DNA from 2 places in the Erythrobacter sp. S227 genome. Region 1 is predicted to be linked to the other one. Evidence: predicted binding sites of a transcription regulator. Region 1 holds the regulator's gene; the other holds the start of a gene.
The links. Region 1 encodes LexA, which represses DNA repair genes until DNA is damaged. Its sites were predicted from a motif close to GTTCCNCNCTTGTTCT; they were not measured.
Positions count from the first base shown of each region.

Region 2: AC0V6Q_RS10335 (ribonucleoside-diphosphate reductase subunit alpha) is a predicted target of LexA. The motif match lies at 4,803-4,818, and genes of this name have one in related genera.

Region 1 is NZ_CP200280.1:972,419-984,135, forward strand. It holds gene AC0V6Q_RS04605 (peptidylprolyl isomerase) at 1-1,333, shown strand, start outside; gene trpE (anthranilate synthase component I) at 1,368-2,897, shown strand; gene AC0V6Q_RS04615 (phosphodiester glycosidase family protein) at 2,894-3,736, shown strand; gene pip (prolyl aminopeptidase) at 3,736-4,707, shown strand; gene AC0V6Q_RS04625 (YcxB family protein) at 4,707-5,249, shown strand; gene AC0V6Q_RS04630 (anthranilate synthase component II) at 5,251-5,850, shown strand; gene trpD (anthranilate phosphoribosyltransferase) at 5,847-6,839, shown strand; gene trpC (indole-3-glycerol phosphate synthase TrpC) at 6,848-7,636, shown strand; gene moaC (cyclic pyranopterin monophosphate synthase MoaC) at 7,830-8,306, shown strand; gene AC0V6Q_RS04650 (molybdopterin molybdotransferase MoeA) at 8,312-9,520, shown strand; gene lexA (transcriptional repressor LexA) at 9,722-10,420, shown strand; gene AC0V6Q_RS04660 (ComEC/Rec2 family competence protein) at 10,467-11,717, opposite strand, start outside.
Region 2 is NZ_CP200280.1:2,194,246-2,200,954, reverse strand. It holds gene nadB (L-aspartate oxidase) at 1-1,273, shown strand, start outside; gene AC0V6Q_RS10355 (hypothetical protein) at 1,270-2,013, shown strand; gene AC0V6Q_RS10350 (TraB/GumN family protein) at 2,089-3,090, shown strand; gene AC0V6Q_RS10345 (alpha/beta fold hydrolase) at 3,169-4,098, shown strand; gene AC0V6Q_RS10340 (hypothetical protein) at 4,095-4,367, opposite strand; gene AC0V6Q_RS10335 (ribonucleoside-diphosphate reductase subunit alpha) at 4,880-6,709, shown strand, end outside.

The DNA.
Region 1 (11,717 bases):
CCCCAGCCTTGCATATGCGCCCGAAGGTGAGCCGAGCGACAAAGTCCTGAACGCATTCTACCAAGAGAGCCGCAGTGATTTCATCCTGCCTGAACGCCGCACGCTTCGCTTTGCCAGGTTTGGTGCAGAGAGCGTGACAAGCGACCTTGCGCCCAATGAAGCGCAGATCGCCGCCCGGTTCGAACGCGATGCGGAGACATACGCAGCGCAAGAGCGCCGTGCATTCACGTCCTTCGTTGTCCCGACCGAAGATGCAGCCAAGGCCATCACGGACCGCATCCGCGCCGGCACAAGCCTTGAAGCGGCCGCTGCACAGGCTGGCTTTAACGTATCGCAAAGCGAACTGCGCGATCGGGAGCAGACCGGCACCTCGACCAGCGCAGCCGTTGCGCAAGCTCTGTTCGCAGCAGAGCGAGGCGCTCTTATCAACCCCGCCCGCAGCGCGCTTGGCTGGTACGTGGCGCGCGTCGACGCGATCGAGCGCACCCCTGCCCGCAGCCTTGACCAGGTCCGCGGCGATATTGCCGAACAGCTCCAGGCAGAAGCACTTGCCGCCGAGCTGGAAGAGCTAAGCTCGCGAATTGAAGAGCTGGTGGATACCGGCACTTCGCTCACCGATGTGGCCCAGCAATTCGGCCTTCAGGTTGATGTGACCCCTGACCTTCTTGCCAATGGGCAGGTCTTCGGAGCACCCGGTCAAACGGTCACTCCTGAAGTACGCCCCGTTGTTGACACCGCCTTCCAGATGGAAGAGGGCAATCCGCAACTCGCCGAAATCGTACCGGGCGCACAATTCCTGATCTTCGACGTATCCGAGATCACCGAAAGCGCCGCCCCGCCGCTCAGCGAAGTGCGCGATGCCGCGGTTGCTGCATGGCGTATCTCGGAAGGCAGCAAGAAAGCGAAAGAGGTTGCAGAAGCGGCGCTCGAAGCGGTTCGTAGCGGTACGCCGATTGCAAAAGCGCTGACCGACGCCGGGGACAGCGCGCGTCAGCTGGAGCAGATCGACCTTACCCGCGCAGAGCTTCTGGCAAACGCAAACCAGCGCCTCCCTTCTTCCTTGGTGCTCATGTTCTCCATGGCTCAAGGCTCCGCCAAACTTCTGGAAAATCAGGGCAATCTTGGCTGGTTCATCGTCAATCTCGACGAGATCGTGGTTGAAGATGTGGCGGATGATGATCCGCTGCTTCTCCAAACGCAGGAACAGATCGCAAGGGCGCTGAGCGGTGAATATGCAGAGCAATTGTCTGCCGCTGTCCGCGAAGAAGTCGGCGTTGAGCGCAATGAAGACGCGATTGAAGCGTTGAAGCGCCAACTTTCAGGTGAGAGCTGATAGGCCTCTTACAGCTTTGGGATAGGTCCTCGCAGTGACGCTTGCACCGGTTACGCAATCAAATCTCGAGAATGCAGACGAGGCGGCCCGGATCCTTGCATCGGGCAAGCCTTCGCTTGTCTGGCGCAAGGTCGTTGCCGATTGTGACACGCCGGTGGGCGCGGCAAGGCGCTTGATAGAGCCGGGGCGCGGTGACTTTCTGCTGGAATCGGTCGAAGGCGGCGAAGTGCGCGGGCGATACAGCCTGCTTGGCCTCGACCCCGATCTTGTATTTCGTGCAGACAGCGCGGGCGCTGCGATCAACGCACAGTGGAAGATTGACCGCGACGCGTTTGAGCCCTGTGATGGCGATGCGATGCAGGAGCTTCGGGCGCTGTCGCAGGAATGCCGCTTTGATGTGCCAGAGGGGCTTCCCCCCGCCCTTGCCTGTCTTGTCGGCTATTTCGGGTATGAGACGATCGGTCTTGTCGAAACGCTCCCGCGCGCGCCTGCGGGCGAACTGGCCCTGCCCGATATGTTGTTCGTGCGCCCGACTATTATCCTGATCTTTGACGGGCTGTCCGATGAATTGTTTTGCGTCGCCCCCATTTGGGAGGCGGACGCTCCCGATGCAGCGATTGAACGTGCAGGCGAGCGTATTGACGAGACCCTGCGCGCCCTGACCCGGCCCCGCCCCGAAGAGCCCCGCACCTCGGGCGATACTGCCGAGCCGGAACTGACCCCTGTCATGTCGGGCGAAGACTATAAAGGCATGGTCGCAAAGGCGAAGGATTACATCCTTGCAGGCGATATCTTTCAGGTGGTGCTGGCTCAGCGCTTCACCTGTCCGTTTGAATTGCCACCCTTGGCGCTTTACCGGTCATTGCGCCGCGTAAACCCGTCTCCGTTCTTGTATTTCCTCGACCTTCCCGGCTTTGCTATTGTCGGTTCGAGCCCGGAAATCCTTGTCCGTGTGCGAGACGGCGACGTTACCATTCGCCCCATTGCAGGCACTCGCCCCAGAGGGGCCACGCGCGCCGAAGACGACGCCAGCGAAGCCTCGCTTCTGGCTGATCCCAAGGAATTGGCCGAGCATTTGATGCTGCTTGACCTTGGCCGCAATGACACCGGACGCGTCTCTGCGCGCGGCAGTGTCGAGGTCACCGACAGCTTCACCATCGAGCGATACAGCCATGTCATGCACATCGTCAGCAATGTCGTGGGTAAGCTTGCCGATGATAAAGACGCGCTTGATGCCGTTTTCGCAGGCTTTCCCGCAGGAACAGTCTCCGGCGCGCCCAAGATCAGAGCGTGCGAGATTATCGCCGAACTGGAGCCCGAGACCAGAGGCGCATATGCTGGCGGGGTCGGCTATTTCGCGCCCGATGGCTCGGTTGACAGTTGCATTGTTTTACGCACCGCTGTTGTCAAAGATGGTACGATGCACGTCCAGGCGGGCGCCGGGATCGTGGCCGACAGCGTTCCCGATTCAGAGCTTGCCGAATGCCGCGCCAAAGCGGGCGCATTGATAGCCGCCGCCAAAGAAGCGGTGCGTGTCGCAAGTGAACCAGGGTTTGGCCAATGACGCGTTTTTCGATTGTTCTTCTGGGCGCGCTTGCCCCTGCACTCGTCCTTACCGCGTGTCAGGAACAACCTGCGGGCGAACCTGTCACCCGCGCGCAAATCGGTGATGCAATCCCGCGCGAAGTGGCCGAAACAGTGCCCGAAATTGCCGAAGCAACCGATGCGGACACCGACGCGGTTTGCCGTGCAGCGAGCTTTGAGGGCGTGTCCCTTACCCATTGCATTGCCGATCCTGAAAAGCACCGGATCAAAACCGGACTTGCCCCCTCCAGCGGTGATCGTTTCGGCACCATCGAAGGGTGGGCTGCGGGCCGCGATGAAAGCCGCATCGCTTTTGTCATGAACGGCGGAATGTATGGCGATGATTTGAAAGCCATCGGCTATTTCGTGCGCGACGAGGATCGCCTGGTCGAACTCAATCGCGGAGAGGGAAGCGGCAATTTCTATATGAAGCCCAATGGCGTGTTCTTCGGGACGGGCGGCACCTGGCGCATTCTGGATACCGACACTTTCCTTCGCACCGTGGGCACTCGGCCGCAATTCGGCACCCAGTCGGGGCCGATGATGGTCATCAATGGAAAGCTCCATCCCGATATTCAGGAGAACGGCCCATCCAAGGCAATTCGCAACGGAGTGGGCATTGCCTCTGATGGCAAAGCGCATTTTGTGATTTCCAACGAGCCCCTGAGCTTTGGCCAGATTGCGCGGTATTTCCGCGATGAATTGAAGACGCCCAATGCGCTGTTCCTCGATGGCAATATCTCGTCCCTGTGGGACCCGGCCAGTGGCCGCATGGACGCGCGCCGCGTTGGCCCTCTTCTTGTGGTGGAGAATAAATAATGAGCAATAGCAACATGCTAAGCTACGAGCGCACACTCTACCCGGAGATTGAGCCTTACGAGACGGGCATGCTCGATGTGGGTGAAGGGCATTCGCTCTATTACGAGCGTGTGGGCACTCCGGGCGCAAAGCCTGCGGTGTTCCTGCATGGGGGGCCCGGGGGCGGGATGTCGCCCTCGCACCGCCGCCAATGGGACCCCGAGAAATACGACGTTCTCCTGTTCGATCAACGCGGCTGCGGGCAATCGCTCCCCTTTGCCGAAATTGAAAACAACGACACATGGCGGATCGTTGCCGATATTGAGCGGCTGCGCGAAATGTGCGGGCATGATCAATGGCAGGTCTTTGGCGGAAGCTGGGGAGCAACGCTCGCGCTCGCCTATTCGCAGGCCCATCCCGACCGCGCGTCTGAAATCATCCTTCGCGGCGTGTTCCTCGCGCGGCAGAATGAGAAGACGTGGCTCTACAAATATGGCGCAAGCGAGATCATGGCCGAGCAATGGGATGCGTTTTCGGGCCATATCCCGGATGCCGGACGCGGCGATCTGGTAAAAGCCTATTACGAGCGCCTCACGAGCGAGGACGAAGCAACGCGGCTGGCGGCTGCAACGCAGTGGTCCTTGTGGGAAGGCACGGTTGCGACTCTTCTGCCGAATGACGATTTGCTTGCCGACTTTGAAGACCCGGCCAAAGCAGTACCATTTGCTCGCATCTGTGCGCGGTTCTTCCTCAATGATTTCTACCTTGAGGAAAACAAGCTGCTTCGCGACATGGACAAAATCGCCCACATCCCGATGATCATCGTTCAGGGCCGCCACGATATCTGCACGCCACCGGGCGCTGCATGGGCGGTGAAAAAGGCGCATCCGACGGCTGAATTGTGGATGGTTCATGACGCAGGGCATTCTGCTGGCGAACCGGGCATCATCGACGGACTGGTGCGCGCGACGGACAAGTTTGCGGCGTCTTGATGTCCAATCTCAGCTTTACTCAAAAGTTTGATTTAGACCAAGCCGTCGAAGCGCACGCAGCCTACTCAAGGGCGGCTCATTCGAAGTCAAAGCCACGCGCAACTTACATCGTCATATTTGTTTTTTTGATCCTTTTGTCGATCGGGATTTCTGAAGACAAGTCTCCTTCGATCCAGTGGGGGCTGACCTGGATTCCAGTTTGCGGCGCGCTTTCTTGGCTGATTGTTTGGCCTCCAAAAAGACTTTTAACGCTCGGAATGAAGAGGCAAATCGTCGCTTATCGAGAGCAAGTGGGGGCTTTAAGCGAATCTTCGACGTATCACTTCAACAATGAAGAACTGCGCGTCGAAACTGGCACTTCCTCAGAGACGCTAGCCTTAAGCGATCTTTACGGTTGGCACGAAACCGATAGCATTCTGCTTCTTTATCGTGCGCCAAAGTCTTACTACTTCATCGTCAAGAACCAACTTGATACCCCCGAAATTGATCAACTGCGCCAATGTCTACTGGCCTGTGTAGGAAAACCGTTTAGAGGCCGGTAATATGATCCTAGTAATCGATAATTACGACAGCTTCACCTTCAACCTTGTCCATTATCTGATGGAACTGGGTGCGGATGTGCGGGTGGAGCGCAATGACGCTTTGAGCGCGGCTGAGGCGCTTGCCACCAATGCCAGCGGTTTTCTCATTTCGCCCGGACCCTGCACCCCCAATGAGGCCGGGGTCAGCCTTGATCTGGTCGCGGCTTGTGCAGATGCGGGCAAGCCTTTGATGGGGGTGTGCCTTGGCCACCAATCCATCGGGCAACACTTCGGCGGAACGGTCACACGCGGCGGATTGATGCATGGCAAAACCTCGCCTGTGACACACGATGGCAGCGGGCTTTTCGAAGGTCTCCCCAGCCCCTTCACCGCCACGCGCTATCACAGCCTTGAGGTGGTCGATGTGCCGACAAGCCTGATCGCAAATGCCCATGCCGATACGCCGGGCGAAGATCACCCCAGCGTTATGGGCTTTCGTCACGCAGAGCTTCCCATCCATTCTGTGCAATTCCACCCCGAAAGCATCGCGACCGAGCACGGACACGCATTGCTTGCCAATTTTATGCAGATTTGCGGGCTTGAACCAGAGGAACTACCGTGAGCGTCCTACCCCTTGATGCGCCTCACCTCACCCGCGCCGAGGCGGATGAAGTCTTCGCCAATGTCCTCGACCTGAAAGCCAGCGCAGAGGAAATCGAGGCTTTCCTCATCGCCCTGTCCGAACGCGGCGAAACCGCAACCGAAATCGCGGCAGCGGCCAGTGCCATGCGCGCGCGCGTCAATGGCATCGAAGCGCCAGACAATGCGGTCGATTGCTGCGGCACGGGCGGCGATGGACAGCACACGCTCAACGTCTCCACCGCCGTCAGCCTCGTGGTCGCCGCTTGCGGAGTTCCTGTCGCCAAACATGGCAACCGCGCAGCTTCGTCGAAATCTGGCGCAGCAGACACGTTGGAAGCGCTCGGCCTTGATATGGTTGCAGCCGTTCGCTGCGCGCAAAAGACGCTCGACGAGGTTGGCATCTGCTTCCTCTTCGCGCGCGTCCACCACCCTGCCCTTGGCCCCATTGCGCCGATCCGCGAGAAAATCGGCAAGCGCACGATCTTTAACCTCCTTGGCCCCCTCACCAATCCCGCAGGGGTTCGCCGCCAGTTGATCGGTCTTGCCCGCCCCGAACTCGTGCCAGCCTATGCCGAGGCGAAGGCGAGCCTTGATACAGACCCCGCTTTCATCGTTTCCGGTGATGAGGGGCTGGACGAACTCAGCCTTGCAGGCGGCAATACCCTTGCCGATGTGGCTGGCGGGCAAGTCACCATGCGGCGCGTGGATGCTGGCGATCTTGGCCTTCCCAATGCTCCGCTCGAAGCCATTCGCGGCGATGACGCCACCTACAACGCAGCCGCGCTCACCCGCCTGCTTGGCGGTGAAAAAGGCGCATATCGCGACGCTGTCCTGTTGAACGCGGCAGGCACCCTGATTGTCGCAGGCGTTACCGATGATTGGAAAGAAGCCGCCGCCAAAGCTGCCGAAGCGCTCGATAGCGGCGCGGCGAAAGCCCTGCTCGCCAAATGGATCGAATTGACGGTATAGCGCCCCCGATGAACAAACTTGAAGAAATCTGCCAGACAAAGCTCGGCGAAGTTGCCGCTCGTAAAGCTGCGAACTCCCCCACTGACCTTGAGGCGCTGGCTGCACAGCAAACGGCCCCGCGCGGGTTTGAAGCAGCGCTGCGCACAAAGGCCGAAACCGGTTTTGCCCTGATCGCGGAAGTCAAAAAGGCAAGCCCCTCAAAAGGCCTCATCCGCCCCGATTTTCACCCCGCCGATCATGCACGCGATTACGAAAAAGGCGGCGCGGCTTGTCTCAGCGTCCTCACCGACGCGCCCTATTTCCAGGGCCATGAAGATTACCTCGTCGAAGCGCGCAACGCCTGCACGCTTCCCTCACTTCGCAAGGATTTCATGGTCGATCCATGGCAGTGCCTTGAAGCGCGCAGCATCGGGGCAGACGCAATCCTCATCATTGTCGCAGCGCTCGACGATACCGTGATGGCGGAAATCGAAGCGGCCGCGAGCGACCACGACATGGATGTGCTGGTCGAGGTGCACGATGAGGCAGAGATGGAGCGCGCCCTCACCCACCTCAACAGCCGCCTGATCGGTGTGAACAACCGCGACCTTAAAACCTTCACCACTTCGCTTGCGACAACAGAACGCCTCGCGCCAATGGTGCCGCAAGGCACTATGCTGATCGGAGAAAGCGGGATCGCCACCCATGCCGATTGTGTCCGCCTGTCGAAAAGCGGCGTGCGCGGGTTTCTGGTGGGCGAAAGCCTGATGAGCGCCGATGATGTGGCGGCGGCAACGTCCGAGCTTTTGAACGGATAGCCTATCGGCAAGGCCCGGTTCCCCCATGCTGCACTGTCCTACAACTGCGAAAAATGTCATCAGGTGAGCGCAATGACCATTCAGCCGCCTCTTTCATCGATCCAAGCGATTGAAACGCGCATCACTGATCAATTGGTTTTTTGCTCTTGAACAGTGTGTCAAGTGTGTCAAAAAGTGCCGAAAAGGAAGTAAAATGAGCCGCTTAACGCATATTGCCGAGGACGGCGCGGCGCATATGGTCGATGTGGGCGGCAAAGCCGAAACGCACCGCGTGGCGATCGCAAGCGGGCTTATCACCATGTCCAGGGACGCACTTGAAGCGATCCGCCAAGGGGATGCCCCCAAAGGCGACGTGTTAGGGACAGCGCGCGTGGCCGCAATTATGGCAGCCAAGCGAACGGGCGACCTTATCCCCCTGTGCCATCCGCTGGGCCTTGAGGCGGTCACGGTGGATTTCACCTTTGAAGAAGCGGGTATCCGCGTCAACGCCAGCGCCTCTCTGACCGGCAAAACCGGCGTTGAGATGGAGGCGATGGTGGCTGTATCGACAGCGCTCCTCACCATTTACGATATGGCCAAGGCAATCGACAAAGGAATGGTCATTGGCGAGGTTCGCCTGATCGAAAAACGCGGCGGCAAGTCTGGCACCTGGAAAGCGGACGCGCTGTGAGTGCCATGCTCTCCCTCGAAGAAGCGCAGAAACGGCTACTCGCGCTAGCGCCGACAACACAGGCCTTTAACGTCGGCTTGGAAATCGCTGCCAACGTCACCTGCCAACGATGGCTCGCGCGCAACCACAAAGCACGGCGCACACAGCCTGCAGCCGATCTGTCTGCAATGGATGGCTACGCGGTCTCTGGCGATGGCCCTTGGGAAAGAGTGGGCGAAAGCAAGGCGGGAACCCCATTTCATGGCACGCTTGTTCCCGGCCAGTGCACCCGCATCTCGACCGGCGCGCATATGCCCGAAGGCGCGAACGCGGTGCTGATCCAAGAGAATGCCAGGGTCGACGGCGCGGTGGTATTTGCGACAGCGACGCCTGCGCCAAGCGAACACATCCGCCGTTCAGGATTTGACTTTGGAACTGGAGAGGTAGTGCTCGAAAAAGGCGCTCCTGTCACTCCAGCGACAATTGCCGTGGCAGCCTCTGCGGGCTTGGACTCTTTGCGTGTGGGGGGCGCGCCTCATGTGGCAGTGCTCGATAGCGGGGATGAACTGGTGCCTGCCGGAAGGCCCTGTGCACTCCATCAAATCCCGGCAAGCAATGGCATAATGCTTACCGCAATGCTCAGCCCCTATGTCGGAACGCTAAAGCCAATCGGCCCCGTCGCCGACGACCGCGCCGCGCTTGCGGTAGCTCTGGAACAGGCCGATGAGCATGACATCGTCATCACCTCGGGCGGGGCATCGGTTGGCGACCATGATCTTGTGCAAGAGGCCTTGCGAGAGTGGGGCGCGGAAATCGAGTTCTGGAAGGTCGCGATCAAGCCGGGCAAGCCGTTAATGGTGGCCACACGCCAGACCAAATGGGGCCAGCAAGTCATCCTCGGGCTTCCGGGAAACCCTGTGTCGAGCTTCGTAACCGCCTTCCTCTTCGCCCTTCCCCTGGTGCGCGCCTCTTTGGGAGCCCCTGATCCGCTCCCGGGGACCATACAACTAGTTGCGGGTGAGGAGCTGCCTGCGACTGGTCCGCGCCACGAGTTCATGCGTGGCATACTGAACGACGGGATAGCACGTCTTGCGTCCTCTCAGGATTCAAGCGCATTGGGAGCCTTGGCCATGGCCAATTGCCTTATCAGCCGGCCAGCCCATTCACCCCCAGTCCAGTCAGGCGAGCATGTGGAAGTATATCTCCTCCACAATGGCGGTTTTGCGGGAGTTTAACCAAGGCACACGCTTGACTTGGCGAATCAAGTTGCCTATTCGTTCCGCATTCGTTCACCATAATGGTCGGACGGTTAGCGTTCTGTATCGCACCTGTTCCGTTTTCCGGATCGGTGCCTCTATGGGGTGCGCAACTTTGGCACTGTGCCTCGGGACCCTATCGTTCCGGTGCACGTAGAGTGCGGCTGATGGAGTTTGCCCATGCTAACGGCAAAGCAACACGAACTGATCCGTTTCATTCAGCAGCGTCTGGAAGAAACCGGCATTTCACCCAGTTTTGAAGAAATGAAAGAAGCGCTCGATTTAAAGAGCAAGTCGGGCGTTCACCGCCTGATCTCTGCCCTTGAAGAACGCGGCTTTATCCGGCGTCTGCCCAACAGGGCACGCGCGCTGGAAGTGATCAAGAACCCCGAGGATTCCACCCCCATCCCGCGCAGCGCTCCTGCTGTTGCGGCGAATGACCGGGTGGTTGCGGCTGCTGCGTCTGCTCCCAAAGCAGCGCCAGAGCCTGCCAATGACGTGATAGAGATCCCTCTGCACGGCCGGATCGCTGCTGGCGCTCCGATTGAGGCGCTAGAGGGGCAAAGCTCGCTTCCTGTTCCTGCAGCCTTGCTTGGCCCGGGAGAGCATTATGCGCTTGAGGTGTCTGGCGATTCCATGATCGAGGCTGGCATCTTTGATGGTGATTTTGCGCTTGTGCGCCGGACCAATACGGCCCGCGATGGCGAGATCGTGGTGGCTCTTGTGAACGGCGAGGAAGCAACGCTCAAATACCTTCACAAAGACGGCAGCCTTGTGCGCCTTGATCCTGCCAATGCGAGCTATGACCCGCAGGTCTATGGTCCGGGCGAGGTTGAGGTTCAGGGCAAGCTTGCAGGGCTTCTGCGACGCTACCACTGACGGGCATGATTTGGGCGGGACCCGCGTTTGCGTTTGGGCCCGCCCGTCAATCCCGGGAACCGAGCCACCAACCATGCTCGCCTTGGCTCTCGCCAACGCTGGTGATGGTTTGGCCTTCAAGGTCGATCGCAAGGCCGCCTGATTGCTCGAGGAACCCTCGGTCCGCTTTAAGCCATCGCGGGCTGCATGACCGGGGCAGATAACGGTCAGCGACCACAATGTCCGCACGCTCGCAAGCAGCAGCAAGAGCGCGTTCTTCGATTAGCTCCCGATTGCGGGCAAGGAGCAGCGACCAATCGCGCCCTCCCCGCTCAAGGACAATGGTGCAAAATTCAGGCGAGCATCGCGCACCATCCCACTGCGCCAACGGGATCGGTTCTGATGTCACGCTGGCAAGCTCAAGCAGGTTGTCGCGCGAATATGAAGACCGGCTATCGCGCAAGGACAAAAGGCTTCGGCTTCCATCAGGCGCGGTCACCGTAAGCCCGACATGCCTCCCGTCCCTTCCTATCAGAACATCGGGAATGGGGGTAAGCAGCAATATGATCGCGGCAATCAATGCGGGCACAAAACCAAGCAATCGTGCTTTGCCCGTCCACAGCGCGAGCCAAAGCCCGCCTGCGGTGAAAAGCGCTATGGTGAGGCCGCTCATCTGGGGCATCAGTTTTACAGCGCCAGGCTGGGCCGAGGTGAAATGGGCAATTGCCAGAAGAAGATCGAGCGACTTCTCGGTCAACCACCAAAACGGTGCGCCAAGACCTATAATGTCGAACACAAGGCCCAAGGCGATTAGCGGCATCGACACGAACGTAACCAACGGGATCGCCAGCACATTCGCAAAAGCGCCGTAGACCCCGGCGCGGTGAAAGTGGAACAGGACGATCGGCATAAGAGCAATCTCGATCACGAGCCCCGTCAGGAACAGCATCGCAGTCCCGCGCCCCAACCGGGCAAAGCTGCTCTCCTCACGGGCTGCAAGAAACGCGCGAACAGGCGCGCTCGAATGCAGGGCGACAATGGCAAGGACCGCTGAAAAGCTCATCTGGAAGCTGGGCCCGATCACGCTTTCGGGCCAGAGAAGAAGCACGAATATCGCTGCCACTGCCACCATGCGCAGCGACAAAGCGTCTCGTCCGCTGGCAAGCGCAACAAGAACCAGCATAGCAGCAGCGCACGCACGAACGGTCGGGACCTGCGCCCCTGTCAAAAGCGTGTAGGCAATGCCCGCCAGTGCTCCGACGCCCGCAGCAATCACCGGCAAACGCACGCGAATCGCAAGCGCTGGAAAAAGGGCAAG
Region 2 (6,709 bases), 1.2 Mb from region 1:
AGGAGATCTGCATCTGACACGCGAAGGCGGGCATTCCCACCGCCGCATTGTTCATGTCGACGATGCAACCGGCTGGGCGGTGCAGTCTGCGCTTTTGAAAGCGGCCGAAGCCAATCCCAACATCACCATGCTTGGCGGGCGCACCGCGATTGATCTCATCACTGATCGCCACCGTGAGCAATATTCGGGCGCTGGCCATGTCTGGGGCGTTTATGCCCTCAATGAAGAGTCAGGCCGGGTCGAGCGCCACCTTGCGCGCGCCACTATTCTAGCGGCGGGCGGGGCAGGCCGCGTTTATCAATTTTCGACCGCGCCGCGCGGCGCAACAGGCGACGGCATCGCGATGGCATGGCGCGCAGGCTCGCGTGTCTCCAACATGGAGATGATGCAGTTCCACCCCACGTGCCTGTATAATCTCGAGGTCAAAAACTTCCTCATCACAGAGGCCGTTCGCGGTGAGGGCGGAAGGCTCCTCCACCCGGAAACCGGTCACCGCTTTATGGCCGATTATGATGCAGAACGCATGGAGCTTGCCCCGCGCGATGTCGTGGCCCGCGCGATCGATGACCAGATCAAGCGCTTTGGCCTCGACTACGTCCATCTCGATATCAGCCACCAGCCGCCCGAATTCGTGCGCGAGCATTTCCCGACCATCCATGAAAAGCTGATGGGTCTTGGCATCGATATGACCAAGGATCCGATCCCCGTGGTTCCGGCCCAGCATTACACCTGCGGCGGGATTGTGGTGGATTTGCACGCGCGCACCGATTTGCCCGGCCTTTGGGCAGCGGGTGAATGCACCGAAAGCGGCCTTCACGGCGCGAATCGTTTGGCCTCCAATTCGCTGCTGGAATGCTTTGTCTTTGGCGAAGCGGCGGCGGCCGATATCCTTTCCCAATGGGATGAATTGCCAAAGCCACCGACAATCCTGCCGTGGGATGAAAGCCGCGTGTCGGATTCCGACGAGCAGGTTGTGATCAAGCAGAACTGGACCGAAATCCGCCGCTTTATGTGGAACTATGTCGGGATTGTGCGCACCACCAAGCGCCTTGAACGCGCCGCCAACCGCATCGCTTTGCTTCGCCAGGAGGTTGAGGAATATTACGGCAGTTTTGTCGTGACCACCGACCTGATCGAGCTCAGGAACCTGCTCCAGTCAGCAGAGCTGATCGTGCGGTCGGCTCTCACCCGCAAGGAAAGCCGGGGGCTTCACTATACGCTCGATTATCCCGAGCTCAAAACGAGCGTGCGCGATACCGTGTTGGTGCCATGAACCTGATCAAAGCCCTTTTCGCCGCGTTTTGTGCCAGCGTTCTGGCATTGGCCAGCCCTGCATACGCATCGCCCGACAGCTTCATCGACATTCACGAAGAACCCGTCGGGATGAGCGCGACGCATCTGTTTCTCTTGCGCACATCGACCGATAACCTTGGCTATTACGAAGCTTTGCGCGCCGAGATATTCCTGGTTGTGCAGGACCTTCAATCGGGCGAGGAAGAGGTGATTGTCATCGACAAGTTCGTGCATTCATCGGACTATTCCGATGATGGCGAGCTTACCGGTTATTCGATCAAACGCGACGCCGGAATTGAACCGGTCGACCCCGCCAGTGTCCTGCGGGCGCGCGGCGCATTGCCATGGGTGGCGATCCATCGACCGACGGGTTTTGCAGCGCTCGCCACAATCACCATGGGCGGACAGGCGGTTGAAGTGCAGATTGGCGGTAACACGCCGCTTCGCCTTTCGCGCGAAGCCATTCAGGCAAAACTGACTCGCATGGGCCGCTTTATGGCAGACAATGTGGCCGATCATCCCCGCTCTTCATCCATGACCACAAAACAGCATTTTGAAGGGCGCGAGGTGACCGCTGCGCAGTGCCATTCTGCCGAATTGCTCGACTATTGGATGCTTGGCCAGAGGAACCGCCCGCATTTGCTGCGGGTCCACTGCGCCTATGATGAGGATAGCGAGACAACATCGGTTGTGATGCCGTTGCCTGCCGTTGAGCGGTAAGTGGTCGCAACGCCGAGCCTAGCCCAAAAGCCTCGTTCACCTGCGAGCCAGCGGTCTTACGCTATTGGCGTCCTCATGAACCGGCTCACTCTCACTTTCGGCATTGCCCTGTGCCTGCCATGCTCAGCCGCGATCTCGGCTCAGGATGAGGCAGGGCTTACCCAAGACGCATCCCAAGACGCCTCCCAAAACGTGGCTGCAAACTCCATCGTCGTCACAGCGCAGCGTTCCGGCGCGCCGATGTGGACGATAGATACCGATACCGGCACCGTCATCCTTGTCGGTGAAATCCGCGCTGTGCCCAAGGCAACGCCGTGGTTTCCCGACCGGTTGGAGGAAGCCACCAAAGAAGCAGATCGCGTGATCCTTCGCGCGGCCCCCAAATTCTCTCCCGGCGATGCCTTCCGGCTGATTTTCAGCGGGGGCAAGTTCACCAAACTGCCCGATAAAACCGTCGCAGCCGAATATCTCAGCACCGGGCAGCGCGCCCGGCTCGCCGCGCTCGAGGCCGAATATGACATCGATTATGACCGCCGCTCTTTCCTGATGACGAGCTTTGACCTGCTCGCGCGCAGGCTCGATTTTGATGACGACACGGTCAAGGATGCGACCGACATCGTGAAGAAGGCTGCGAACAGGGCCGACGTGCCGATCACCCGGCCGCAGCGGTTCCGGGGCGAAGACCTGCTCGACAATCTCGCTGACGCACCTCCGGCCAGTCACATCCCTTGTCTCGAAGCGGCAATGGGCGCGACCGAGGCAGGGCAGGCCATTATCGAAAAGCGCGGCGATGACTGGCGCAGCTTTGATATCCCGGCCGTGATGGAAAACCCGCTGGAAATCGCGCTTGGCCGCTGTTGGCCATGGGCCGATGACGAGCTTGGCGATGAAATCCGCAGCCAATGGGTGAGCATGATCTCCGACGCCTCCGAGCAGACCGGCGTTACATTGGCCGTGGTCCCTTTGCGCGTTCTGGCAGAGCAGGACGGCGTGCTCGATCAACTTGAGGCACAAGACTTCCTTATCGGGGGCCCCGACTGGCGCCCCAAAGCCGATGTGGTGTCGCCTCAAGGCTAGACCTTGCCCGTGCAGCGCTTGTCTGCACCCGGTCTGCAATGTAGGTCCTCGAAAACAACCTAAGGAACTCGCTCGCCCATGCCCACAATCACCACGCCCAACACCGGTATCGAACTCTTTTTCGAAGACCATGGCGATCCCTCGCACGAGGCGATCCTGCTGGTCATGGGTCTGGGCGCGCAGATGACCTTGTGGCCCGATGAGCTGGTCGAGGCGCTTGTGGGGCACGGCTTTCGTGTCATTCGCTATGACAACCGCGACATCGGCCTTTCGCAGAAGTTTGAAGGGGCAAAGGCACCGAGCCCTGCGTGGCAAGTGATCCGTAAGAAGATCGGCTGGCCCGCCAAAGTGCCTTACACACTTCGGGACATGGCCGATGATGCGGTGGGACTTTTGACCGCGATGGAAATTGAAAAAGCGCATGTTGTAGGGGCCAGCATGGGCGGGATGATCGCGCAGCTTGTGGGCATTCATCATCCCGGGCGTTTGCACTCGCTGACCTCGATCATGTCGACCACGGGTAATGGATCGCTTCCGATGGCGGACAAATCCGCGATGGAAGCGCTGGTCGCCCCGCTCAAGTCTCTGGATGAAGAGGACCTTGTGGCGCATGGCCTTAACATTGCGCGCAGCATCGGATCGCCCGGCTATCCTTCGGACCCCGAACGTGTGCGCGAGCGGACGCTTAAATCGGTGAGGCGCAGCGTCTATCCTCCCGGCCTCCCGCGTCAGCTGGCCGCGATCATTGACGATGGTTGCAGGCGATCACGCCTCGCCAGCGTGTCCGCGCCCACACTTGTGCTCCATGGTGAAGGCGATCCGCTGGTCAAGCTTGAGGGCGGTCAGGACACGGCAAAGCATATTCCGGGCGCAAAGCTTGTGACGATCCCTGGCTGGGGCCACGATTTGCCGATTGAATTGATCGAACCTTTGGCAGGACACGTGGCAGACCACGCGCGCTCCGTCAGAGGCAACGCGATCAGCGAAAAGGCTGCGCAGCCGGCTTAATCGGGCCCGGTTTCCAGGCTCCTTGGGGCATCGGCTTCCATCTTCTTGCGGTGGTTGTGGATCACGGGGTGGGCAAATCCCCACCACAGCGTGTTCCAGATGGCCGAAGAGACCCAGAAATTGCGGTCTGTCACATAGGGTATTTCGGGAATCGGCAAGAACGGGATCCAGCTCGCGCAGGAGATCACGAACCATACCACGCTCAAAATATCGATCGCACGCTCGTGCCGGTCGGCAAATTCGATCAACCTTGTCAGTGCTGCGTCCATTTTCAGAGCCCCGCTTTAAATCCCGCAACAATATTGCCCGATTGAGTGCAAAAGATTCAACGATTGATTCACATGATTCAATCACCAAATTTTTCTTCACAGATTCAATTTGGGGCTTGCGCAACTGACGACTCAAGCTTTGAGCACGCGTCGCTGCACTGCAACATAGATGTTTGGTCGGCTTTCGCGCGAATTCATGGTTAATTGCCCGTTGACCCGATTCCACGGATGATTCATCATCTAGGGGTTCGGTTCGCATGGGACCCCCAAATTGTTGTGTGCTTCTTTCGGCTCTTCCTTAGCGATGAAGGGCGAAACAGGGGAAGATTCGCTCAATTCAGGGGTTCTGACGTTCGGACTGGTAGGAAATTGGGTGCTTTGCCTTGTGCGTATCCTCACGGAAAAAACGGGCAAAAGCTGTCGATGAATATGTTTGGAACAGAATCGGAACAAAGGTGCTATTGTCCAAGGACAGGCCCAACCGATTCGAAGTGACGTAAAATGGGGCGACAATGGAATTTAAAGCAGGCGAAGACGTGCTCAGCGAAACCGATACCGGTGACGTCACGGGGACCGAAGAAAAGGCGCAAAAGGCAGTGACAATGGAAAAGGCGGACAAAGGCAGCGATGCGCTGGTCGCAGAGAAAAGCGCAGAGGCGCTCGGCAATGCGGTTGCCGAAGCGGCAAAAGCGGCTGCCGAGGAGCAAACGACGCCTGACAGCAAGAAGGTGAATGATCGCCGTTTCGACGTACAGATCGATGAAAGCCGCGATGCAAACCTGACCGAGTTCGGCAAGGAAACGCTGACCGACCGCTATTTGCTGCCCGGTGAGAAATACCAGGACCTGTTTGCCCGTGTCGCGGACGCTTATGCCGATGACGCAGAGCACGCACAGCGCCTGTATGACTACATCTCGAAACTGTGGTTCATGCCGGCAACCCCCGTCCTTTCAAACGGCGGTACAGCACGCGGTCTTCCGATCTCCTGCTATCTGAACTCCGTGTCAGACAGCCTCGATGGCATTGTTGGCACCTGGAACGAGAATGTTTGGCTGGCCTCCAAAGGCGGCGGCATTGGCACCTATTGGGGCAATGTGCGCGGCATTGGCGAGCCGGTTGGCCTCAACGGCAAGACCAGCGGCATCATCCCGTTTGTGCGGGTCATGGACAGCCTAACCCTCGCGATTTCGCAAGGGTCGCTGCGCCGTGGTTCTGCTGCGTGTTATCTGGATGTGTCGCACCCCGAGATCGAGGAATTCCTCGAAATCCGCAAACCCTCAGGCGACTTCAACCGCAAGGCGCTCAACCTTCACCACGGCGTTCTTCTTACCGATGAATTTATGGAAGCGGTGCGTGATGGCTCCGAGTTTGAGCTCAAATCACCCAAAACCGGCGATGTGCGCGGTACGGTTGATGCCCGCTCGCTGTTCCAGAAGCTGGTCGAAACGCGCCTCGCAACAGGCGAGCCTTACATCGTGTTCAGCGACACGGTGAACCGCATGATGCCAAAGCACCACCGCGAGCTTGGCCTGAAGGTCTCGACCTCGAACCTGTGTTCGGAAATCACTCTGCCAACCGGCATTGACCACCTTGGCAATGACCGTACCGCTGTGTGCTGCCTCTCATCGCTCAACCTTGAGAAATGGGACGAGTGGAACGGCGACAAGCAGTTCATCGAAGATGTGATGCGCATGCTCGACAATGTCCTTCAGGATTATATCGACCGCGCACCCGATGAAATGGCACGCGCACGCTATTCGGCTGAGCGTGAGCGTTCGGTTGGTCTGGGCGTCATGGGCTTCCACTCCTTCCTGCAGCAAAAAGGCCTTGGTTTCGAGAGCGCGATGGCGAAGGCCATGAACCTCAAGATGTTCAAGCATATTCAAGCCAAAGCCTCCGAAGCCTCAATGCTTCTTGCACAAGAGCGTGGACCTTGCCCGGATGCGGCCGACATGGGCGCGATGGAGCGGTTCTCCTGCAAAATGGCAATCGCGCCGACCGCGTCGATTTCGATCATTTGTGGCGGCACGTCAGCTTGTATCGAGCCGATCCCGGCCAACATCTACACCCACAAGACGCTTTCGGGCTCCTTCATCGTCAAGAACCCGTATCTTGAAAAACTGCTCGACAAGAAGAGCAAGAACTCGACCAATGTGTGGAACTCGATCCTTGAAAAAGGCGGCTCGGTTCAGCACCTCGATTTCCTTTCCGAAGAGGAAAAGGCGAGCTTCAAAACCAGCTTCGAAATCGATCAGCGCTGGCTGCTCGAATTCGCAGCCGACCGTGCGCCTTACATCGATCAGGCGCAGTCGCTGAACCTCTTTATCCCGGCTGACGTCGAT